Regions from separate parts of the Stenotrophomonas sp. PS02300 genome, predicted to be linked through region 2. Evidence: predicted binding sites of a transcription regulator. Region 2 holds the regulator's gene; the other holds the start of a gene.

Region 1 (11,108 bases), on a different contig from region 2:
TGGGCGCCGGTGGCGGGGCTGCAGCCGGCACGCTCCGGCGGCCTGTTCGGCCTGTCGGTGCAGTCCTGGCTGACGCGCAACTCGCAGCTCTCGTTCGGCTACGACCAGCGCTTCGGCCCGCGGGGCGACCTGAGCCAGGTGGCGCTGCGCTACTCCGCCGCGTTCTGATCCAGGCGCGACAGGGCAACGAAAAAGGGCGCGAGATGATCGCGCCCTTTTTTTTGCCTGTGGTCCGGATCAGCCGCCGCGCAGCGTTCCCAGCCGCGGGCGTGCCCGGCCCAGCGGCATCTTCAGCTTGCCGATGGACTGGATGCGGGTTTCGGCGATGCGGTCGGCCGCGCGCTGCGGCGCAATGCCTTCCTGCTGGGACAGCGCGAAGATGCGGGCCAGGTTGTGGTAGATGCTGCGGATCAGGCGCATCGCGCGTTCGCGGTTGTAGCCGTCGATTTCCAGCGACACGTTCATCACCCCGCCCGCGTTCACCGCATAGTCCGGGGCATACAGGATGCCGCGGGCATGCAGCTCATCGCCGATCTCGGGCGTGGAGAGCTGGTTGTTGGCGGTGCCGCAGACGATCCTGCACTTCAGGCGCGGCAGGGTCTGCGGGTTGATCGCCCCTTCCAGCGCGCACGGCGCGAACACATCGGCGTTGACGTCGTAGATGTCGTCGGGCTTGACCGCCTCGGCGCCGTATTCGGTCACCGCACGCTCGACCAGCGCCGCGTCCAGGTCGGTGACGAACAGCTTGGCACCGCGATCGCGCAGCAGCTTGACCAGTTCCATGCCGATATGGCCCAGGCCCTGCACCGCGATGCTGACCTTGCCCACTTCCTCGTGGCCCAGCTTGTGCTGCATGGCCGCCATCAGCGCCTGCAGCGCGCCGTAGGCGGTGAACGGGGCCGGGTCGCCCGAGCCACCGTGGACCTGGTGCACGCCGGTGACGTACTCGCTTTCCAGGTAGATGTTTTCCATGTCATTGACGTCGGTACCGACGTCCTCGGCGGTGATGTAGCGCCCGCCGAGCGAATCCACGTAGCGACCGAACGCACGGAACAGCACCTCGGTCTTGTCCCTGCGCGGGTCGCCGATGATCACCGCCTTGCCCCCCCCGACATTCAAGCCCGCCAGCGCGTTCTTGTAGGTCATCGTGCGGCTGAGCCGCAGCGCGTCAGCCAGTGCGTCGTCCGTGCTGGCGTAGGGCCGCATGCGCACGCCGCCCAGCGCCGGGCCCAGCGTGGTGTTGTGGATGGCGATGATGGCCCTCAGACCGGCATCGCGGCTGTGGCAGAACACCACCTGTTCATGACCGGACGTTTCGAGGGTTTCAAATAACATGGTGACTCCGATGGTGCGAACGGCGGCAAACGCCGGCGAACGTACCAGCAAAAGGTGGGGTGTAAAACAAAAAAAGCGACGTCGTCGGTTGGGCAGGACGGGTCGCGCGGCGCCATTCTAGTGCATTCCGTCGGACGGTGTTGTCAGCGCCGGATGACCATCGCGCGCTAAAGTTGCCCCGTTCCGGGCCGATGCCGTGGCAACGGTGCGCAGTACCGGCAAGCCAGGACGGAACACGTGGGTGCAGTGGCGATAATTCGGGTGCGGTGCCGCACCGGCAGGGGCGCGGCCCGATGATGGCGATCCTGGCGGGGGCGGCCGGCGTGCTGGTCGTGGCATTCCTGGGCTGGGGGCTGTACCGCCGCCCGGCAGGGGTGGGGGCGGTTCCGGTGCCGGAGGGCACCCGCAGCCGGAGCCGCGCGCAGCCGCAGCCGCCTGCTTTGACGGAGTCCTCCGGCACCGAGGCCGGCGAGGTGCTGCAGGCCGGCCTGCATGCACTGGCGCTGCTGCCGGGCATTGGCAGCGCGCAGGCCACCGGCGCGCAGGACGCAACCCTGCTGGCGGCGGTGGCGGCCGCGCTGGAGGCGCAGGACTGGTCGGCCCGGCACCTCCCGCGCCGGCCGCAGCTGCTGCCGCAGCTGATCCAGACCGTGAACGACAGCGACGCCTCGGCGCGCAGCATGGCCTCGATCATCGGCCAGGATGCGGTGCTGACCGGCAACCTGCTGCGCATCGCCAACAGCCCGGTCTACCGGCTGCAGGCCAAGCCGGTGGACAGCCTGCAGCGTGCGGTCACGCTGGTGGGTACCGAGGGCATCCGCCAGATCATCAGCGCGGTGCTGGTGCAACCGGTCATGCAACTGCACAGCGACGCCTTCCCGCAGTTCGGCACCGTGGTCTGGGAGCACGCGCTGCTGGCTTCACGGGCTGCGGCCGATCACGCCCGCCTGGTCACCCATGAGGACGGCTTCGCCGCGCAGTGGATGGGGCTCACCCAGGGCCTGGGCGCGGCCCTGGTGATGCGGCACCTGCTGGATGTTGCCCGTGAGCAGGGCGTGCCGCCGTCACCGCAGCTGGCCAGCACCCTGCTGGATGCCTGGACCCTGCCGGTCGCCAGCCGCATCGCGGCGGCCTGGGAGCTGCCGCCCTCGGTGCACCAGGCGCTGCTGCGCGACGCCGATGCGACGGGCGGCGGGCTGGCCGCCAGCCTTCGCTTCGCGCGCGCCGGCGCGTCGGCCAGCCTGCTGTGCCGGCATGGCCGGATCAGCCAGGCCCAGGCGCTTGCGCTGCTGGAGCAGCTGCAGGGAACCCCGGCGCATGCATTGCAGTGGATCTGGCGCCGCCTGCACGGCCGCGCGGTCGAAACCCTGGATGCGGACGAATCAGCCGAAGCGTAGAGCCACGCCCTGCGTGGCTGCTCCTAAAGCTGGGATTCGAGGGGCAACCAGCTGATCACACGCGCGCTCGCACGCTGCCAGAACGACGTATCGGGCTCTTTGTCCAGCAGCGCAGGAGGCTGTTCGGCCCGATCCAGCCAGCGCACCTGGTCATCGGCATCCAGCGTCACCCAATAGCTCTGCTTCGGGTCGGCCAGGCGCAGATATTCCGCGCGCAGTTGCGCGGCCAATTCCCGGTCATCAAACAGCACGCCCATTTCCGTATTGAGGTAGGCAGAACGCGGATCCAGGTTGAACGAGCCCACGAAACCACGCTGGTCGTCGATCATGAACGCCTTGGTGTGCAGGCTGGCGCCGCTGCTGCCGAACAGGCCGCCGCTGCCGCCGCCCGCGCCACGCGAGCGCAGTTCGTACAGGTGCACGCCATCGCGCAGCAGCGGTGCGCGATAGTGCATGTAGCCGCTGTGCACGGCCGCGACGTCATTGGCGGCCAGTGAGTTGGTCACCACGCCCACGTAGGCGCCACGTTTCACCATCGCGGCCATCCCGCGCGTACCTTCCTCGCCCGGCACGAAGTAGGGCGAGATCAGCAGCGCTTTATGGCGGGTGGCTTCAAGTTCGCGCACCAGCCGGGTGACCAGCCAGTTGGCGGGGTCGTCGCGGCGGTGCTTCATCGCCGGATCGGACACGATTTCCACGCCCGGTGACCAGTGCAGCTCGACCGCATCGGTGTAGAACGAACGCGCTGCCGGCGAACGCTCGACGCGCTCAAGATAGGGTCTGGCGGCCGCCAGCTTCGCCTCATGCGCCGACTCAAGCATCAGCAGGCGCAGCTGGGCCGGGGTGTGGAAGGCGAGGGCGGCCACGGGTACCGCCGCATCACTGTTCCAGTACGCGTCGAAGATCGTGTTGGCCTGCTGCACCGCCTTGCCGGCCACGATCAGGTCCAGGTCGCGGAAGTTCACATCGCTGCGCGCGCTGAAGTATTCCTCGCCGATGTTGCGGCCGCCGACGATGGCGACCCTGCCATCGGCGATCCACTGCTTGTTGTGCATGCGGTGGTTGACGCTGAAGAAGCGCTGCACCATTTCCACCAGCCGCCACAGGCCATCACGGTTGCGGAACGGGTTGTACAGGCGGATTTCGATGTTGGGGTGCTCATCGAGCGCCATCATCAACGCATCCTTGTCCTGCGCGTTCATGTCATCCAGCAGCAGGCGCACGCGCACGCCACGTTCGGCGGCCTGGTACAGCTCCTGCGCCATCAGGTGGCCGATCAGGTCGTCCTTCCAGATGTAGTACTGCAGGTCCAGGCTGCGTGCGGCATGGCGGGTGATCACCGCGCGCGCGGCATACGCATCCAGCCCTTCGGACAGGAAGGCCACGCCGGACTGATCCGGGTGATCGGCCTGCAGGCGCACCAGCTCGCGATCGATCGCACTCTGCGCCGGCTGCAGCGGCAGCACGCTGCTGTGCGGTCCCTTCGCCTTGGGCGTGAGGTGATCGCCCAGCAGCAGGCCGCTGAGTACCAGCAGTGTCACGATCGCCAGCAGGATGCCTGCGCCACGCAGCAGGCGGCGCCACAACGGCTTCTTCTCGCTCATGGCCTGATCCTAAGCGGGCCGCGCGTGCACCGGAAGTGCAGGGCGCGTGCGTGGATCAGAAGCGTTCGTCCGGCGCCAGGTAACGCCACTGGCCCGGGGCCAGCTTGCCCATCGCCACCCGGCCGATGCGCAGGCGACGCACGCTGATGACGTCCAGCCCGACCTGCCGGCACATGTCGCGCAGCTGGCCGGGTGCCACCGGCTTGATCGCGAAGCGCAGCCGGGTTTCGTTCTGCCAGCTGACCTTGCACGGCGGCAACGGCCAGTTGCGGAAGCTCAGGCCGTGCGCAAGCCGCTTCATGCCGTAGGGCACCAGTTCGCCGCTGACCTCGACCAGGTATTCCTGCTCCAGCGTCGCGCCACGGTCCTTCAGGTGCGACACCACGCGGCCGTCCTGGCTGACCACCACCAGGCCGCTGTCTTCGTCGGCCAGCGGCATCACCAGCTGCAGCGCGTGGAAGTGCCGCTGCAGCAGGGCCACGCCGGTGGCATCCAGTTCGCTGCGGGTCTCGGGCGTGACCAGCGCGCACAGTTCATCGGCGCGCATGCCGGCCGGCTTGTGCAGCAGCATGCTGACTGTCTCGGCGCGGGTCGCCTCGGCGTTTTCGCGCAGCACCACCACCTCATCGGTGACCATGGCCTGCGGTTGTTCGATCACCACGCCGTTGACGGTGACCCAGCCCCCCTCGATGAAGCGCTGGGCGTCGCCCCGGGAGCAGCCGATCAGGCTGGTCAGGCGTTTGTCGAGTCGGATCGGATCGGTCATCAGGCAGGCAGCACAAAGCGGGACGCGGGCGGGGAGTGTACTGGCTCGGGGCCGGGCCTGCGCGTGACAGGGCTGCGGCCCCGCGCCGCTGCTGGCATGATCCGATGATGAACTGGCGTGCGTCCCCTGCCGTGAAAGTCGGCCTTTCCATTGCCGTGGCCACGGGCCTGTATGGCATTTCCTTTGGCGCGCTGGCGGTGGCGGCTGGGCTGAACCCGTGGCAGGCGCAGGCGCTGAGCCTGTTGATGTTCACCGGCGGCTCGCAGTTTGCGTTCATCGGCGTCATCGCCGGCGGCGGCGCCGGTTCGGCGGCATTCACCGCTGCCACGCTGCTGGGCGTGCGCAACGCCGTGTACGGCATGCAGATGAACCGGATGCTGGGCCTGCGCGGCTGGCGGCGCGGGGTGGGCGCGCAGATCACCATCGATGAATCGGCGGCCACCGCCTCCAGCCAGATCGTGCCGCTGGAACAGCGACGCGGCTTCTGGACCGCCGGTGTGGGCGTGTTCGTGCTCTGGAACCTGTTCACCGCCGTCGGCGCGATGGCCGGCGACGCGCTGGGCGATCCACGCCGGTGGGGCCTGGACGGTGCCGCGGTGGCAGCGTTCCTGGCGTTGCTGTGGCCACGGCTGCGCCAGCGTGATGCGGTGGCCATCGCGATCGTGGCCGCGCTGGTCACGGTGCTGGCGCTGCCGTGGGTGCCGCCCGGCATCCCGATCCTGTTGGCGGCGGCGGTGGCCGCGCTGTGGGGCGCGCTGGTACAACTTGAAGCGCGCGGCGCATGAGCGTGTGGGGGTGGTTGCTGCTGGGCTGCGTGGCGGCCTATGCGATCAAGCTGGCCGGGTGGCTGGTGCCGGCGCGCTGGCTGGAATCGTCGCGCATGACCCGGGTCGCCGGCACGCTCACGATCGGCCTGCTGGCCTCGTTGACCGCGATGAATGCCGTGGCCGCCGGTGCGGCGGTGGTGCTGGACGCGCGGCTGGGGGCGCTGGCCGTGGCGGCCGTGGCGCTGCTGCTGCGGCTGCCGTTCCTGGCGGTGGTGGTGCTGGGCGCGGCGGCGGCGGCCGCGCTGCGCTGGGCCGGGATCGGCTGAGCGTCAGCCGCTGGCGCGCTCCAGGTGGGTCAGGTACAGGCGCAGGTCGAACTCCAGCTGGTGGTAGTCCGCTTCCATGTGGGTGCACAGCTGGTAGAACGCCTTGTTGTGGTCCGATTCCTTCAGGTGCGCCAGTTCGTGCACCACGATCATCTTCAGGAACGGGGCCGGTGCCTCGCGGAATACGCTGGCGATGCGGATCTCGCGGCTGGCCTTGAGCCGGCTGCCCTGCACCCGCGACACGGTCGTATGCGTGCCCAGCGCGTGCTTGAGCACCTGCAGGCGGCTGTCGTAGATCACCTTGGACAGCGGCACCGACTGGCGCAGGTAGCGCTCCTTCAAGGCCTGGGTGTAGTCGTACAGCTGGCGGTCGTTGCGCACGGTGTGCAGCTCGGCATAGCGGCGCTCCAGCCAGGGGCCCAGGCGGTCGGCCGCGATCAGCTCGCGCACCTGCTGCTGCAGGGCGTCGGGGTAGCCGGCGAGGTACTTCAGGGCGGTCATGCGGCTATGATGACGCCTGGAATCCCGCACCAACAGATGCAAAGGCAATGGCGAAGGCAAATCCCCTGCAGGAACAGCTGCTCAAGGCCGGGCTGGTCAAGAAATCCCAGGTGTCCCAGGCTGCGCGTGAGCAGGTGAAGGCCCGCCACGGCAAGGCTCCGGTGGCGCCCACCGACAGCCAACGCGATGCCGAGCGGCTGCGGGCGGAAAAGGCCGAGCGCGACCGCGCGCTGGAAGCCGAACGCAAGGAAAAGAACCGCCTGCAGGAGCTGCAGGCGCAGGTGCGCCAGATCATCGAAAGCAACCGGGTCAAGCGCGAAGGTGAAAGCGAGTACCGCTTCAACGACGGCACCCTGATCCGCACCCTGCTGGTCAACGAGGTGCTGCGCCGCCAGCTGGCCGTGGGCAGCCTGGTGATCGCGCGCTTGGGCGAGGGCTTCGAGCTGGTGCCGCGTGCGGCCGCCGACAAGATCCGCGAGCGCGACCCGGCCGCGATCGTGCTCGACAACGGCAAGGATCGCGCTGCGTCCGCCGAGCCCAGCACCGGCAATGCCGAAGACGATGCGTACTACGCGCAGTTCCAGGTACCCGACGACCTGATCTGGTGATGACGGGCTGAACGGTTCACCGGAAACGGGGGATGTTCAGCCGGCCGTAAACCGACCTCGCCCGGCCGGATCTATGCTGGCGGTCCGGCAACGGTATGGGAGATGCGGCATGGCCACAGGGTGGGCAGGCGACGGCGCCGTCCAGGACCAGATCGACGCGACCGTGGATGACGCCATCCAGCGCGCCCGCGCGCAGCTGCGCCAGGGTCCCGGGCTGACCCATTGCGAGGAATGCGAAGCGCCCATCCCCGAAGCGCGTCGCCGCGCCGTGCCCGGGGTACGGCTGTGCGTGCGCTGCCAGGAAGCAGAAGACGCCGCGCAGCACGATGCGGGCACCTACAACCGGCGGGGCAGCAAGGACAGTCAGCTACGCTGACGCAGGATCAACCGTCGCCCTGGATGCCGCCCGGTGCCTGCGACGGATCGCGCCAGCGGCGCACGGTGCGCTGGAAGAACATGTTGTTCGGAATCTGCAGCACCGTGCCTTCGTGTCCGCCGCTGTTTTCCTGCAGCGTGGTGTAGATCAGGTTGACGTCGATGACGCGCCCTTTCAGCCCGGGCTTCTCGCCGTTCTCCAGCACCTCGATGTAGTCGTGCAGCCGGAACGGGCGGGTGGTGAAGATCAGCAGGGTGCAGAAGATGTTGGACAGCACGCTCCACGCGGCGAAGAACGCCACGGCGCCCACGGCGGCAAAACCGGTGAAGGCGGTCCACAGCACGCTGGCCTGCACGCCGATGATCTGCAGCACCACCAGCAGCACGGCGAAATAGACCACGAAGGTGAACACCCGGCGGGCGCCCATGATCATTTCTGGCGGCAGGGTGTAGTGCTCGCCGACGCGGCGCAGCAGGCGGCGAGCGATCAGGCGCAGCAGCCAGGCCACCAGCAGGGTCAGCAGGATCTGCAGGGCAGGGACCCCGTACTGCAGCCACTCATGGGTCCAGGCGGGCAGGTGTTCTTTCATGGAAACCAAGGATCGACGCGGGAGCGTCAGTTTACCCCGCGCGGTACAGCCGGGCCCTGCCCGGTTGCGCCAGCATACCGACCAACCGTGAGACGCACAGTGGCGCATGATCCTGGTACTGCACGCACAGGTCCGGTTGCGGCGGCAGTGCCACCCGCAGCGTCACCGGGCTTCCCGGCAGGGTGCACGCGCTGGCCAGCGACAGCAGAAGGGCAAGGCAACTGGGCGACATGGGAGCTCCTGGGACCACGCCCGGCGTGGTGACAGAAAATTGGATGCAACGGGTGCCGGAAAGGTTTAAACCTTTTCGAACGTCCCTGCATCCAAGGGATATGCTCGATACGACCATGCCCGCCCTGCACGCTGCCAACGACGCCGATTGCACCGACGAGTCCGCGTGGGTGCGGGCCGCGGTGGCCGGCGACACCGCCGCCTACGAGCGCATCTACCGCCGGCATGCGCCGCGCCTGTATGCGGTGTTGTGGCGGCTGTGCGGCGGGCACGCCGCGCGCGCCGAGGATGCGCTGCAGGAGGCGTTCCTGCAGGCGTGGCGCGCACTGCCCGGGTTCCGCTTCGACAGCAGCCTGGGCACGTGGCTGCACCGGCTGGGGGTGAATGCGGCACTGATGGAACTGCGCGCCAACGCCGCCCGCGACGCGGGCGACAGCGGCGAGGAAGGCTGGGACCTGCTGGCGGCGGTGCCGGCAGTGGACCGCTGCGCGGGCACCAGCCTGGACCTGGAGCGCGCGCTGGAGACCCTGCCGCCGCGCGCGCGCGCCGTGCTGGTGCTGCACGACATCGAGGGTTGGAAACACCAGGAGATTGCCGACCAGCTGCAGATGGCGGTGGGCAGTTCCAAGGCACAGCTGCACCGCGCGCGCGGCCTGTTGCGCGCGCGTCTGGGAGAACCGGCATGAACAACAACCACGACAACCACGACATCGATTCCGACTTGCAGGCGCGCCTGCGCGCGCTGCCCGCCGAACGATTGCCGCCGGCGGATGCCTGGCAGCGGATCGCCGCGCAGCTGCCGCCACGCGTGGCGGCGCTGCCGGCCGCTGTGCCGGCACCGCGCGCGCGCCGTTGGCCACTGCGCGTCGGGCTGGGCCTGGCCGCCGCGCTGGCCGTGCTGATGGTGGTGCCTACGTCCACCCCGCCCACGCCGCGCCCATCGCCCCTGCAGCGGCAGGCCGACGTGATCGCCGCCGAGTACCAGCAGGCCATGGCCACGCTGCCTGCGGCCCCGATCGGCGCGGACTGGCAGCCGGCGCTGCACGAACTTGATAGCAGTGCGGTGTACATCCGCGCAGCCATCGCCGAGAACCCGCGCTCGGGGTACCTGCTTACCCAGCTGCAGCGCACCTACGCGCTGCGTCTTGAACTTACCCAGCAGGCCGTCAACGCCGCTGGCCTGCCATCCTGAAGGAGAGTCCCATGCGAAACACCCTGCGTTTCACCGCAGCCCTGGCCCTGCTGCTGCCCCTGGCCGCGCAGGCCGCCACCCGCGTCGACGAGCGCCATCCGCTGGCCGCGGGCGGGCGCGTTGAAGTCAGCAACATCGCCGGCAAGGTCACCGTGCGCGGCTGGGATCGCAATGAAGTGGCATTGACCGGCAGCATGGCCGATGGCCTGCGCCTGCAGCAGGACAAGAGCACCAACCGGGTGCGCTGGGAGGTGATCTATCCGCGCAACGGCAACAACGGCGGCGCCACCCTGGAGCTGCGGGTGCCGCGCTCGGTGGAAGTGCAGCTGGGCACGGTCAGCGCCGACATCGACGTGGCCGAGGTGGACCTGCGCCGTTTGCAGGCCAATGCGGTCAGCGGCGATATCTCGGCGGCGGGTCGCACGGCCGAAGCCAACCTGAGCACCGTCAGCGGCGATATCCGCGCGCAGGTGCAGAGCCAGCGCATGGCGTTGCGCGCGGTCAGCGGTTCGATCCAGGCCGGTGGCGGCATGGGCGGTGAGGTCTCTGCGGAAACGGTATCGGGCAGCATCCGCCTGGACACGGCGCAGGTGCAGCGCCTGGCTGCCGAAGCAGTGTCGGGCAACCTCACCGTGGCAGCGTCCGGGCTGGCGCCGGGCGGCAAGGTGACCTTGCAGACGGTGAGTGGTTCGATCGCCCTGCGCCTGCCGGCCAAGGTCTCGGCGCAGCTGGCGGTGAAGACCTTCAGTGGCGACATCCAGTCCGATGCCGGCCAGGTGGAACGGCCGCGCTACGGCCCGGGTCGCAGCCTGGACACGCGCCTGGGCGGCGGTGACGGCGATATTTCGATCAATGCCCATTCGGGCAACGTGCGGGTTTCGCTGGGCGGCCGCTGAGTGCGGCCCCCGCACCGGCCTGGGGCCGGTGCGGACGGCAGCGGCGTCAGCCGGCCTTTTTCAGCGCCAGGGTGTTGCCCAGTACTTCGATCTTGCCGCCGCTCTTGCGGAACGCAGCCAGATCGGCAGCGATGCTGGCGCTGCTCAGTGCGGTGTTGGAACCCTGCTTGCGGTCAACGCGAACGGTGTTGCCTGCCTTGGGGGAGGTCTTTGGCGAACGGGCCATGGATGCTCCTGTCATGGGTGTAACGTGGAAAAAATCGTCGACGCATCGTGCTGTTGTCGACGGTAGTCCTGCCGCACGATGCGGCAGTCATCGCCGCCCATCGCAAACTGGCGGCAGATCGCGGGACGCTGCGAATAAATCGTGCAGCGCAGGTGATAGGGGTCGATCGCGGCACACCAACCTTCGTCGTTGCGCGCCATCACGGTGCGGCCCGCTTCGTCGGTATCCAGCAGGTAGCCGGGTACCGCGTCGTCAGGCATGACGGTCACCGACAGCCGGCAACACACTGCGTCG
Region 2 (11,108 bases):
TGGCGGCATGACCTTCGTCGGGGAACGCTCCTTCGCCTCCGGTCATGCGTTACGGAACGTTGAACCCGTCACTGCAGTCGTTTGGGAACCGACCCTACCCCGCGCCGATCCGTCCGGGGATCACGTGCACTTCCGCAACACTACTGCCCCTGCCACGATCAATCCGGCGGCGATCCATCGTTGTAGGGTGACCCGCTCGCGCAATACCAACGCGGAGATCAGCACGCCAAACAGGATCGAGGTCTCGCGCAGCGCCGAGACCATCGCCACCGGCGCCTGCGTCATCGCCCAGAGCACCACCCCGTACGATGTCAGCGTACCAATACCACCCACGAGACCGTAGCCCCAGTTCGCCCGTGCATAGGCGATAAGTTGCGGCGCGCGGGTGGAGAGTGCCCAGATCGGCAGTGGCAACCCCGACAACAGGAACAACCACAAGGTGTAGCCCAGCGCCGAACCGGACTGCCGCGCCCCAAAGGCGTCCACCAGCGTATAAGTGGCAATTACCCCGGCGTTGAGCAGGGGCAGCCACATCTGCCGCCGTACGATCCCGTGCGACATGCACAGAATACCGAAGCAGATCAGCCCGATTCCGGCCCATGCCAATCCCGGAAGCCGTTCGCCAAGCACCACCCCACCTACCAGCGCCACCAGGATCGGCGCGCAACCACGCATCAACGGGTAGGCCGCGCTCATGTCGGTCACCCGGTAGGTGCGCGCCACCAGCAGGTAGTAACCCGCCTGCAGCACGGTCGACCCGGCCAGCCACGGCCAGCTGCGCGGATCCGGCGCGGTCACGAAAGGCAGACAGGCCACCGCGATCAACGCCGCAGAGCCGGTCACCAGGATCGTGGTGAACAACGTATCGCTGCCGCGCTTGACGATGGCATTCCAGCTCGCGTGCAGGAGACCTGCGAACAGCACGATAACGAAAAGGACGGGCGGCATCGGAGAAGTGGGAAACCGGGCCCGGTAGGGTCGCATCCCAATCGACCGCCCGTACATCCCCAACGTCCGGTCAGGGCAGGACCTTCAACGAAGAAGGCCGTTGCCGTTCAGTGGCCATTCGTCACCGGTGGACTCCCTCACCCCAGTGGATTCCTGACTTCCCAGTCAAAGCCGTCGCCGCGCAGACTGGCCAGGATCACGCGCCGCACATCGTCATGGATCACACCTGCCTGCATCAGGTTGTCTTCTTCGGCCCGCTGGCCGGATCGTCCGAACATCTGGTGGTTCGGATCCAGGCACTTCTGATGCAGCTCATAGGTATCGATGGGGGAGGTTCGTCCAACGAAGCGCTCAAGGTTGACGACCACGCTCACTACCGTGGCTTTCGCACAGGGGCCATCAGGCAAGGTCACGACATCGCTCGGCGGCTCGCTCGCCGGCGCGCTGCCGGGGCCGTTATGCACGCTCTGGAGGTCGGCCGATGGTGCCGGCGCGGCACTCTGCCGGGCCGGGGAACCTCCCGCCAGTGTGAGCAGTGCGGAATTTGCGGAGGTCAAAGAGGACGGCTGCATGACGGGTACCGGAATGAGGTGCGCCATGGTGGAGGCAGCCGTTCCGCTGCGCTTCCACAAACCGCGCATGGCATCGCCGGAAACGGAACGGTTCTTGCACCACCCCGGGTAATCCCCGTGGTGCCCTGCTCCCGATGTCCGACGAAGAACAAGCCGGCGAAAAAACCGAACAACCTACCGAAAAACGCCTGCGCGACGCCCGTGAACAGGGCAACATCCCGCGTTCGCGCGAGCTGGCCACCGCCGCCGTGTTCGGCGCCTCGGTGCTGGCGCTGATGGCGTTTTCCGGCGGCATGGCCAGCAGCGCCAAGGACTGGATGAAGCTGGCCCTGACCCCGGAACCGGGCCTGCGCTTCGAGCCGCTGGGGTTGTTCAACCATTTCGGGCACCTGTTCCTGCAGCTGATGCTGGCCTTGTGGCCGCTGCTGCTGGTCTGCCTGCTGGCCAGCTTCCTGGCCCCGGTGGCCATGGGCGGGCTGCGCTGGTCGAACAAATCGCTGATGCCGCAGTTCAGCCGGCTCAGCCCGATGGCCGGCATGAAACGCCTGTACGGCGCCGAGGCCATCGGCGAATTCACCAAATCCCTGCTGCGCATCGTGTTCGTCGGCACCGCCGCCGGGCTGGTGGTCTGGCACGGCATCCGCGGGCTGCGCGACCTGGTCCACCAGCCGCTGGAAGCGGCCATGGTCCACGGCCTGGGCTTCACCCTGAAGCTGATGCTGGCCACCGGCGGGGCCATGATGCTGCTGGCCGCCATCGATGCGCCGTACCAGCGCTGGAACTGGATGCGCAAGCTGAAGATGACCCGCGAGGAGCTGCGCCGGGAAATGAAGGAAAGCGAGGGCAGCCCGGAAGTGAAGGGCCGCATCCGCCAGCTGCAGCAGCAGATGTCCAACCGCCGGATGATGGAAGCGGTGCCCACCGCCGACGTGGTGGTGGTCAACCCCACCCACTACGCCGTGGCCCTCAAATACGACGGCGGCAAGATGGGCGCCCCCACCGTGGTGGCCCTGGGCGTGGACGAAACCGCCCTGCGCATCCGCCAGGTGGCCGACGGCAACAAGGTCGCCATCGTCTCGGCCCCGCCTTTGGCACGCGCCTTGTATCGGGAAGGTCAACTTGGAAAGGAAATTCCCGTGAGACTGTATTCGGCCGTTGCCCAGGTGCTGTCCTACGTCTACCAGCTGCGTACCTGGCGGGGTGGACCGATGCCGGCCGCGCCCAGCATCGACGTGGATGAGTTCGGCAAGGGAGGCCGCCCATGAGCGCCCAGCCCGCCGGCATGAACACCCGCCGCGCCCTGGACATGATCCGCCAGGGCCTGGGCGCCCCGCTGATCGTGCTGGCCCTGCTGGCCATGGTGGTGGTGCCGCTGGCCGCCCCGGTGCTGGATGCGCTGTTCACCTTCAACATCGCCATCTCGCTGATGGTGCTGCTGGCGGTGGTGTACGTGAAGCGCCCGCTGGATTTCACCATCTTCCCGATCGTGCTGCTGATCACCACCATGCTGCGACTGGCGCTGAACGTGGCCTCCACCCGCGTGATCCTGCTCAACGGCCAGAACGGCCATGAGGCGGCCGGCAAGGTGATCGCCGCGTTCGGCGAATTCGTGATCGGCGGCAACTACGCCGTGGGCATCGTGGTCTTCGCGATCCTGACCATCATCAACTTCGTGGTCATCACCAAGGGTGCCGGCCGCGTGTCCGAAGTGACCGCGCGCTTCATCCTGGACGCCATGCCCGGCAAGCAGATGGCGATCGACGCCGACCTCAACGCCGGTTTGCTGACGCGTGAGGAAGCCAAGCTGCGCCGTGAAGAAGTCCGCGAGGAAGCCGACTTCTACGGCGCCATGGACGGTGCCAGCAAGTTCATCCGCGGCGATGCCATCGCCGGCATCCTCATCCTGTTCATCAACATGATCGGCGGCCTGGCGGTCGGCGTGCTCCAACACGGCATGCCGTTCGGCGAAGCGGCCGCCACCTACACCCTGCTGTCGATCGGTGACGGCCTGGTGGCGCAGCTGCCGGCGCTGCTGGTGTCCTCGGCAGTGGCCATGCTGGTCACCCGCGCCTCGCGCTCGCAGGACATGGCCCAGGCCATGATGGGCCAGGTGTTCGGCCAGCACCGCGCACTGACCATCGCCGCGGCGATCCTGGGCCTGGTCGGCCTGGTCCCGGGCATGCCCAACGTCGCCTTCTTGACGCTGTCGGCGATCCTCGGCTTCATCGCCTGGACGCTGTGGAAGAAGAGCGTGGCCGCCGAACGCGCCGCCGCCGCACCGGCCGCCGGCCCGACCAATGCGCTGGGCCTGCCTGGCGCCAGCAACCCCTCGCCCACCGCCGAACTGACCTGGGACGAACTGCGCCCGGTCGATCCGCTCGGCTTGGAAGTGGGCTACCGGCTGATTCCGCTGGTGGACAAGAACCAGGGCGGCGAACTGATGGCGCGCATCAAGGGCGTGCGCCGCAAGCTCACCCACGACATCGGCTTCCTGATCCCGTCGGTGCACATCCGCGACAACCTGGAACTGGGTGCCAGCGCCTACCGGCTGCTGATCCACGGCGTGCCGGTGGCCACCGCCGAGATCCATCCCGACCGCGAGCTGGCACTGGACCCGGGCAGTGCGCTCGGCGCGCTGGAAGGCATCGCCGGCAAGGACCCCGCGTTCGGGCTGGATGCCACCTGGATCCAGCCGCACCAGCGGGCGCACGCCGAATCGATGGGCTACACCGTGGTCGACCCGGCCACCGTGGTCGCCACCCACCTCTCGCACCTGATCCGCGAACACGCCCCGGAACTGCTGGGCCACGAAGAAGTGCAGCAGCTGCTGGCCAACCTGGCCAAGAGCGCGCCCAAGCTGGTTGAAGACCTCACCCCCAAGGCGCTGCCGCTGTCGGTGGTGGTGCGGGTGCTGCAGAACCTGTTGATCGAACGCATCCCGGTGCGCCAGCTGCGCAAGATCGCCGAATCGCTGGTCGAGAACGCGCCGATGAGCCAGGACCCCGGCGTACTGACCGCCGCCGTGCGCAACGCGCTGGGCCGTTTCATCGTCCAGGAGATCGCCGGCATGTCCGCCGAGCTGCCGGTGTTCACCCTCAACCCGCAACTGGAACGCGTCTTGCAGGAGTCCACCCAAGGGAACGGCGCCGCGCTGGAACCCGGACTCGCTGAGCGACTGCACCAGAGCCTGGCCGAATGTGTCAGCAAGCAGGAAGCGAAGAACGAGCCCGCGGTGGTGTTGGTACCCGGTCCGGTACGTGCCGCGCTGGCACGGCTGGTACGCCACAGCGTTCCGTCGCTGTCCGTGCTGGCCTACAGCGAGGTACCCGAGGACAAGCGGTTGAAGCTGGTCGGCACGATCAGCTGAGCCGGAACTCCGACAGCAACGCGTCAGAAAACAGACACCCCCATTTCGCAATCACCGCAGCAGGACAAGAAGGGAACCCCGGACCGTGCAGACCACCGACAACCAGCGCTTCCCTTCCACCCCCCAGCCGCCCCAGTCCCGGTACCACAGCATGAAAATCAAACGCTTCGTCGCTCCCGATATGCGCTCTGCCATGAACCTGGTGCGCAAGGAACACGGTCCGGATGCCGTGATCCTGTCCAATCGCCGGATCGAGGAAGGCGTGGAAATCGTGGCCGCGGCGAACTATGACGAAGGCGCGGTGCAGCGCGCACTGGAAGCGGCGCGCAAGGACGTGGCCCCGCCGCCGCCGGCCCCGCGCCCGCGCAATGCCGCCGATGCGGTGATCGCCGCCGTGACCCGCCGCAAGGCACCGGCCACCGCGCCGGAACCGGTCGCCGCCACCACCTCGGCCGTGGCCGCCCTGGCCCGCGCCGCCGTGGGCGCCACCGGCCGCACCCTGGACAGCGCCAACGAAATCGTGCCGCCGCCGGGCAGCAGCGGCTTCGCCGCCACCCTGGCCCGCGCCAACGTGCAGCCGGCCCACCAGCTGCCGGAACAGATCTTCGCCCCGTTCAATGTCGAACAGGCTGCCGCCGCCGAACGCGCCGTGGCTGCGCCGGTCGCCGACGCCGCACCGGTCGTTGTGGAAGCACCGGTCCGCGCCGCTGCGCCGGCCCCGGCCAACCGCGCCCGCTTCATCATCGACCCGCCGCTGGACGAAGCACCGCTGTTTGAGATGCACGCCCCGGCCGGCCGCACCAGCGTGCCGCCGCAGCTGCCGCAGATGCCGGCGCAGCAGATGCAGCGCGCTCCGCTCGAAACCCCGGCCGCCCCGCTGTGGGAAACCGTGCCGGTGGTCCCGGCCGCCGCCAGCCCGGCCATCCAGATCGACGATTCGGCGGTGTTTGCTGCACCCGCCCCGGTGGCTGTGGACGACTTCGCCGCGCCGGTTGCTGCGATGACGGTTGCTGCCCCGGTCGAGCCGACGCTGCAGGCCGCCAACGAACCGACGGTGCCCGCCGAGGTCATCACCGTCCCGCTGCCTGCCGTCGCCGCCCCGGTGACCCTGGTCCGCGACGATGAGGAACTGCGCCAGCTGCGCCATGAAGTGGCCGGCATGCGCACCGTCATCGAGCGCGAAATGAACCGCTTCACCGACGAGCGCCTGCGCGGCTCGGCGGTGCGTGCCGCCGCGCTGGACCTGATGGACGAATACGGCTTCGACGCCGGCATCTGCCGCGACGTGGCCCTGCAGATCCCGCTGGACACCGAAGCCCACCGCGGCCGCGGCCTGATGCTGGGCCTGCTGTCCAAGAAGCTGCCGATCGCCCCGGTCGACCCGCTCGAGGCCGGCGGCGTGATCGCCCTGGTCGGCCCCACCGGTGCCGGCAAGACCACCACCATCGCCAAGCTCGCGTCGCGCTTCGCCGAAGCCCACGCCGCCCGCGACGTGGCCCTGGTCACCACCGATACCGCCCGCATCGGCGCCCGCGAGCAGCTGTACGGCTTCGGCCGCCAGCTTGGCATCGCCGTGCATGAAGCCAACAGCGGCAGCGACCTGGCCCAGCTGCTGGAGCGCCTGAAGGACTACAAGCTGGTGCTGATCGACACCGCCGGCCTGGGCCCGCGTGACCGCGCCCTGGCCGCCCAGCTGCAGTGGCTGCGTGCCGCTCCACAGATCCGCACCCTGCTGGTGCTGCCGGCCAACACCAGCTTCGGCGACATGGACGAGGTGGTCCGCCGCTTCAGCGGCGCCAACCCGCAGGGCGTGGTGCTGAGCAAGCTGGACGAGACCGGCCGCTTCGGTACCGCCCTGTCGGTGGCCGTCGACCACCGCCTGCCGATCACCTGGGTCACCGATGGCCAGGACGTTCCCGAAGACCTGCACCGGGCCAGTGCAGCCAATCTTGTACTTCGCCTTGAAGATTTGCGCCGCGCGGCCGATATGCCCTGCAACCCGGAGTTGAACCATGCCGTCGCGTGAGTATGAAAACCTGACCAGGACCTTCCCGTTGTCGGCCACCCGCAGCCAGCCGCTGGGCCCGGTCCGCACCATCGCCGTCACCGGCGGCAAGGGCGGCGTGGGCAAGACCAACGTGTCGGCCAACCTGGCCGTGGCGCTGGCCGACATGGGCAAGCGCACGCTGCTGCTGGATGCCGACCTGGGCCTGGCCAACATCGATGTGATCCTGGGCCTGCAGCCCAAGCTGACCCTGGCCGACCTGGTCGCCGGGCGCTGCACGCTGGATGAAGTGATCCTGGAAGGCCCCGGCGGCGTGCTGGTGGTGCCGGCCGCGTCCGGCCGCCGCCACATGGCCGAACTGCAGCCGGCCGAACACGTGGGCCTGGTCAACGTGTTCTCCGAACTGGAACGCGACCTCGACTTCATGGTGGTCGACACCGCTGCCGGCATCACCGACGGCGTGCTCACCTTCTGCCAGGCCGCCCAGGACACCGTGGTGGTGGTCTGCGACGAGCCGGCCTCGATCACCGACGCCTATGCCCTGATCAAGGTGCTCTCGCGCGAACGTGGCGTGGACCGCATCCAGGTGGTGGCCAACATGGTGCGCGACCCCAACGAAGGCCGCGTGCTGTATGAAAAGCTCAGCCGGGTCTGCGACAAGTTCCTGGCCGATGTCTCGCTGAACTACCTGGGCTGCGTGCCGCAGGACGACTGGCTGCGCCTGTCGGTGCAGCGCCAGCAGCCGGTGGTGAAGGCCTACCCGTCCAGCCCGTCGGCGCAGGCGATCGCCGAGATCGCCCGCCGCACCGCGCGCTGGCAGGCCCCGACCGAGCCGCGCGGCGGCGTTGAATTCTTCCTGGAACGCATCCTCAAGCAACGCGGGGTGACCGCATGAAAGGCGCCGCACAATACAAAGAGGTGCAGCGCGCCGCAGCCAACGAGTGCATTGCCCAGCACTCGGACCTGGTCCGGCGCATCGCCCACCACCTGGCCGCACGCCTGCCGGCCAGCGTAGAAGTCGACGACCTGATCCAGGCCGGCATGATGGGCCTGATCGAGGCCTCGCGCAGCTACGACGCCGACCAGGGCGCCTCGTTCGAAACCTATGCCTCGATCCGCATCCGCGGCTCGATGATCGACGAGATCCGCCGGGGCGACTGGGTGCCGCGTTCGGTGCACCGCCGTGCCCGTGACGCCGCCTCTACCATCCGCCGCCTGGAGCAGAGCACCGGCCGCGCCGCCAGCGCCACCGAAGTGGCCGCCGCGATGGACATGCCGCTGCCCGATTACCTGCGCCTGATGGAAGACGCCGCGCGTGGCCAGGTGCTGAGCCTGGAATCGCGGATCGAAGACCAGGGCGAGCTGGATACCGTCGCCCAGGGCGGCCCGACCCCGCAGCAGGTGCTGGAGCGCGGCGAGTTCGGCCGCGAACTGGGCAACGCGATCGGCCTGCTGCCCGAACGCGAACAGCTGGTGCTGTCGCTGTACTACGAGCAGGAACTGAACCTGAAAGAGATCGGCGCGGTGCTCGGCGTCAGCGAGTCGCGCGTCTGCCAGATCCATGGCCAGGCAGTGCTGCGCCTGCGTGGCCGACTGAAGATCTTCGAGGCGGCCGACGCCGGCCTCGAGAACACTTGATACCGAGGAAAGTGCTTTGAACAAGAACATGCGTATCCTGATCGTCGACGACTTCTCGACCATGCGTCGTATCGTCAAGAACCTGCTGGGCGATCTGGGCTTCACCAATACGGCCGAAGCCGAGGACGGGCATGCCGCGCTGGCCCTGCTGCAGAGCCAGCCGTTCGATTTCGTGGTCACCGACTGGAACATGCCGGTCATGACCGGTATCGACCTGCTCAAGGCGATCCGCGCCGACGCCAAGCTCAAGACCCTGCCGGTCCTGATGGTCACCGCAGAAGCCAAGCGCGAGCAGATCATCGAAGCCGCCCAGTCCGGCGTGAACGGCTACATCATCAAGCCGTTCACGGCTGCGACCCTGGAAGAGAAGCTCGGCAAGATCTTCGAGCGCCTGGCGGCGAGTGCCTGATGGAAACCCTTCGCGACAAATCGGCGCTGGTGCAGCGCCTGCAGGATGCCCTGGCCGCGCTGGAAAGCGGTGACGAAGCCGGTTGGCGCCGGGAAATCGACGCCCTGGCCGCGCTGCGCACCCAGCCGATGATGGCCGGGCTGAACCGGCTCGCCCGCGAGCTGGGCCAGGCGCTGGGCGAACTGCCCACCGTGCCCAGCGAAGCCGGCGAGCTGGACGATGCCTGCGCGCGCCTGGACCACGTGGTGGCGATGACCGAACAGGCCACCCACCGCACCCTGGACCTGGCCGAGGAATGCCGCGCGCTCACCGAGCAGCTGCGCGCCAACGGGCTGAGCCCGGACCAGGACCAGCAGCTGGACCGCATCCGCCACAACCTCACCGAGATCGCGCTCACCCAGAGCTACCAGGATCTCACCGGGCAGATCATCCGCCGCGTGGTGGGCATCGTGCGCCGCGTGCACGAAGGCTTCGGCGCGCTCGGCCTGCCGCCGCCGGACGACAGCGCCCACAAGCGCGACAACGGCCTGGCCGGTCCCGCCGTGAGCGGCCTGGACCGCCATCAGGTGTCGCAGGTGGACGCCGACGACCTGCTTTCCGATTTGGGGCTTTGAAACCATGAGTGCTGTTCCGGACGACATTGCTGCAGACTTCATCCTCGAGGCCCAGGAGATCCTGGATCGCCTCGGCGAACAGCTGGTGTCGCTGGAGCAGTCGCCCCAGGACAGCGACCAGCTCAACGCGGTGTTCCGCGGGTTCCACACGCTCAAGGGCGGTGCCGGCTTCCTCGGCATCCAGGCCATGGTCGAGCTGTGCCACGCCGCCGAAGAAACCCTTGGCATGGCCCGTTCGGGCCAGGCCGTGCTGCAGGCCCACCACTTCGACGCCGGCCAGCAATCGCTGGATTACCTGCAGTCCATGCTGGATTCGGTGGCTGCCGGTACCGAGCCGGGCTATGCCCCGCCGGAGCTGATCGCGCAGTTCGACGTCAACGGACCGGCCACGCCGTCCCCGGTGGCGGCGGCAGCCGCCTCCAGCGGCGAGCTGATCACCGACGATGAGTTCGAGGCCCTGCTGGATTCCCTGCACGGCGGCGCGGCACCGACCGCCGTGACGAAAAAGAAAGACGACGGCCTGATCGGCGAAGACGAATTCGAAGCGCTGCTCGACCAGCTGCATGGCGGCGCCGCCCCCGGCGCGCAGGCAGTGGCTGCCCCCGCACCCGCTCCGGCGGCCGCACCGCGCCCGGTCGCCGCCCCGGCACCGGCCAAGCCGGCCGCCAACAAGCCGGTGGCCGAAGCCGAGCACACCGTGCGCGTGGATACCAAGCGCCTGGATGCGATCGTCAACCTGATCGGCGAACTGGTGCTGTCGCGCAACCGGCTCAAGACCCTGCGCGCGCGCCTGCACGACGAAGAACTGGACCGCGCCGTGTCCACCCTGGACATCGCCACCGCGCGCCTGCAGTCGGCGGTGATGCGCACCCGCATGCAGCCGGTCGGCAAGGTGTTCTCGCGCTTCCCCAAGGTCGCTCGCGACGTGGCCCGCAACCTGAAGAAGGAAGTGGAGCTGGAACTGATCGGCGCGGAAACCGAACTGGACCGCAACCTGGTCGAGGCCCTGGCCGACCCGCTGGTGCACCTGGTGCGCAACGCGATCGACCACGGCATTGAAATGCCCGAACTGCGCGAAGCCCAGGGCAAGAGCCGCAGCGGCAACGTGCGCCTATCCGCGCAGCAGGAAGGCGACTACGTCAGCATTGAAGTGCAGGATGACGGCGCCGGCATCGACCCCGAACGCCTGCGTGCAAAGGCCCGCGAAAAGGGCCTGATCGATCCCGAAGCCGCCGCCCGCCTGACCAGCGAGGAATGCCTGCACCTGGTGTTCCTGCCCGGTTTCTCGACCAAGCAGGAAGTCACGGATATCTCCGGCCGTGGCGTGGGCATGGACGTGGTGCAGTCGCGCATCCGCGAACTCAGCGGCCAGATCCAGATCCAGTCCGAACTGGGCCGCGGCAGCCGCTTCATGATCCGCGTGCCACTCACCCTGGCAATCCTGCCGACCCTGCTGGTGCAGGCCGGCGAGGATGTCTACGCGCTGCCGCTGGCGCGCGTGATGGAAGTGCTGCACGCACCCAACACCTCGCTGGGCTGGTTCGACGGCCGCGCC

Evidence for each region. Region 2 encodes FliA, which starts transcription of late flagellar genes. Its sites were predicted from a motif close to TAAAGTTTNNCNNNCNNNGGCCGATAA; they were not measured.
Region 1: QMX79_RS05940 (HDOD domain-containing protein) is a predicted target of FliA. The motif match lies at 1,504-1,530, and genes of this name have one in related genera.

What each region holds. Positions count from the first base shown of each region.
Region 1 covers NZ_JASCOP010000018.1:36,110-47,217, reverse strand. Annotated here, with positions in the region: partial or broken gene QMX79_RS05950 (autotransporter domain-containing protein) at 1-168, shown strand, start outside; gene QMX79_RS05945 (Glu/Leu/Phe/Val dehydrogenase dimerization domain-containing protein) at 238-1,335, opposite strand; gene QMX79_RS05940 (HDOD domain-containing protein) at 1,629-2,732, shown strand; gene QMX79_RS05935 (phospholipase D family protein) at 2,756-4,336, opposite strand; gene QMX79_RS05930 (rRNA pseudouridine synthase) at 4,392-5,102, opposite strand; gene QMX79_RS05925 (AzlC family ABC transporter permease) at 5,210-5,887, shown strand; gene QMX79_RS05920 (AzlD domain-containing protein) at 5,884-6,195, shown strand; gene QMX79_RS05915 (M48 family metallopeptidase) at 6,199-6,696, opposite strand; gene QMX79_RS05910 (DUF2058 domain-containing protein) at 6,744-7,304, shown strand; gene QMX79_RS05905 (DksA/TraR family C4-type zinc finger protein) at 7,414-7,680, shown strand; gene QMX79_RS05900 (mechanosensitive ion channel family protein) at 7,688-8,269, opposite strand; gene QMX79_RS05895 (hypothetical protein) at 8,301-8,501, opposite strand; gene QMX79_RS05890 (sigma-70 family RNA polymerase sigma factor) at 8,602-9,186, shown strand; gene QMX79_RS05885 (hypothetical protein) at 9,183-9,692, shown strand; gene QMX79_RS05880 (DUF4097 family beta strand repeat-containing protein) at 9,704-10,588, shown strand; gene QMX79_RS05875 (hypothetical protein) at 10,635-10,814, opposite strand; gene QMX79_RS05870 (YkgJ family cysteine cluster protein) at 10,826-11,108, opposite strand, start outside.
Region 2 covers NZ_JASCOP010000075.1:2,033-13,140, reverse strand. Annotated here, with positions in the region: gene QMX79_RS13685 (DMT family transporter) at 121-948, opposite strand; gene QMX79_RS13680 (hypothetical protein) at 1,086-1,589, opposite strand; gene flhB (flagellar biosynthesis protein FlhB) at 1,655-2,785, shown strand; gene flhA (flagellar biosynthesis protein FlhA) at 2,803-4,887, shown strand; gene QMX79_RS13665 (AAA family ATPase) at 5,039-6,913, shown strand; gene QMX79_RS13660 (MinD/ParA family protein) at 6,900-7,787, shown strand; gene QMX79_RS13655 (RNA polymerase sigma factor FliA) at 7,784-8,530, shown strand; gene cheY (chemotaxis response regulator CheY) at 8,547-8,939, shown strand; gene QMX79_RS13645 (protein phosphatase CheZ) at 8,939-9,553, shown strand; gene QMX79_RS13640 (chemotaxis protein CheA) at 9,558-11,108, shown strand, end outside.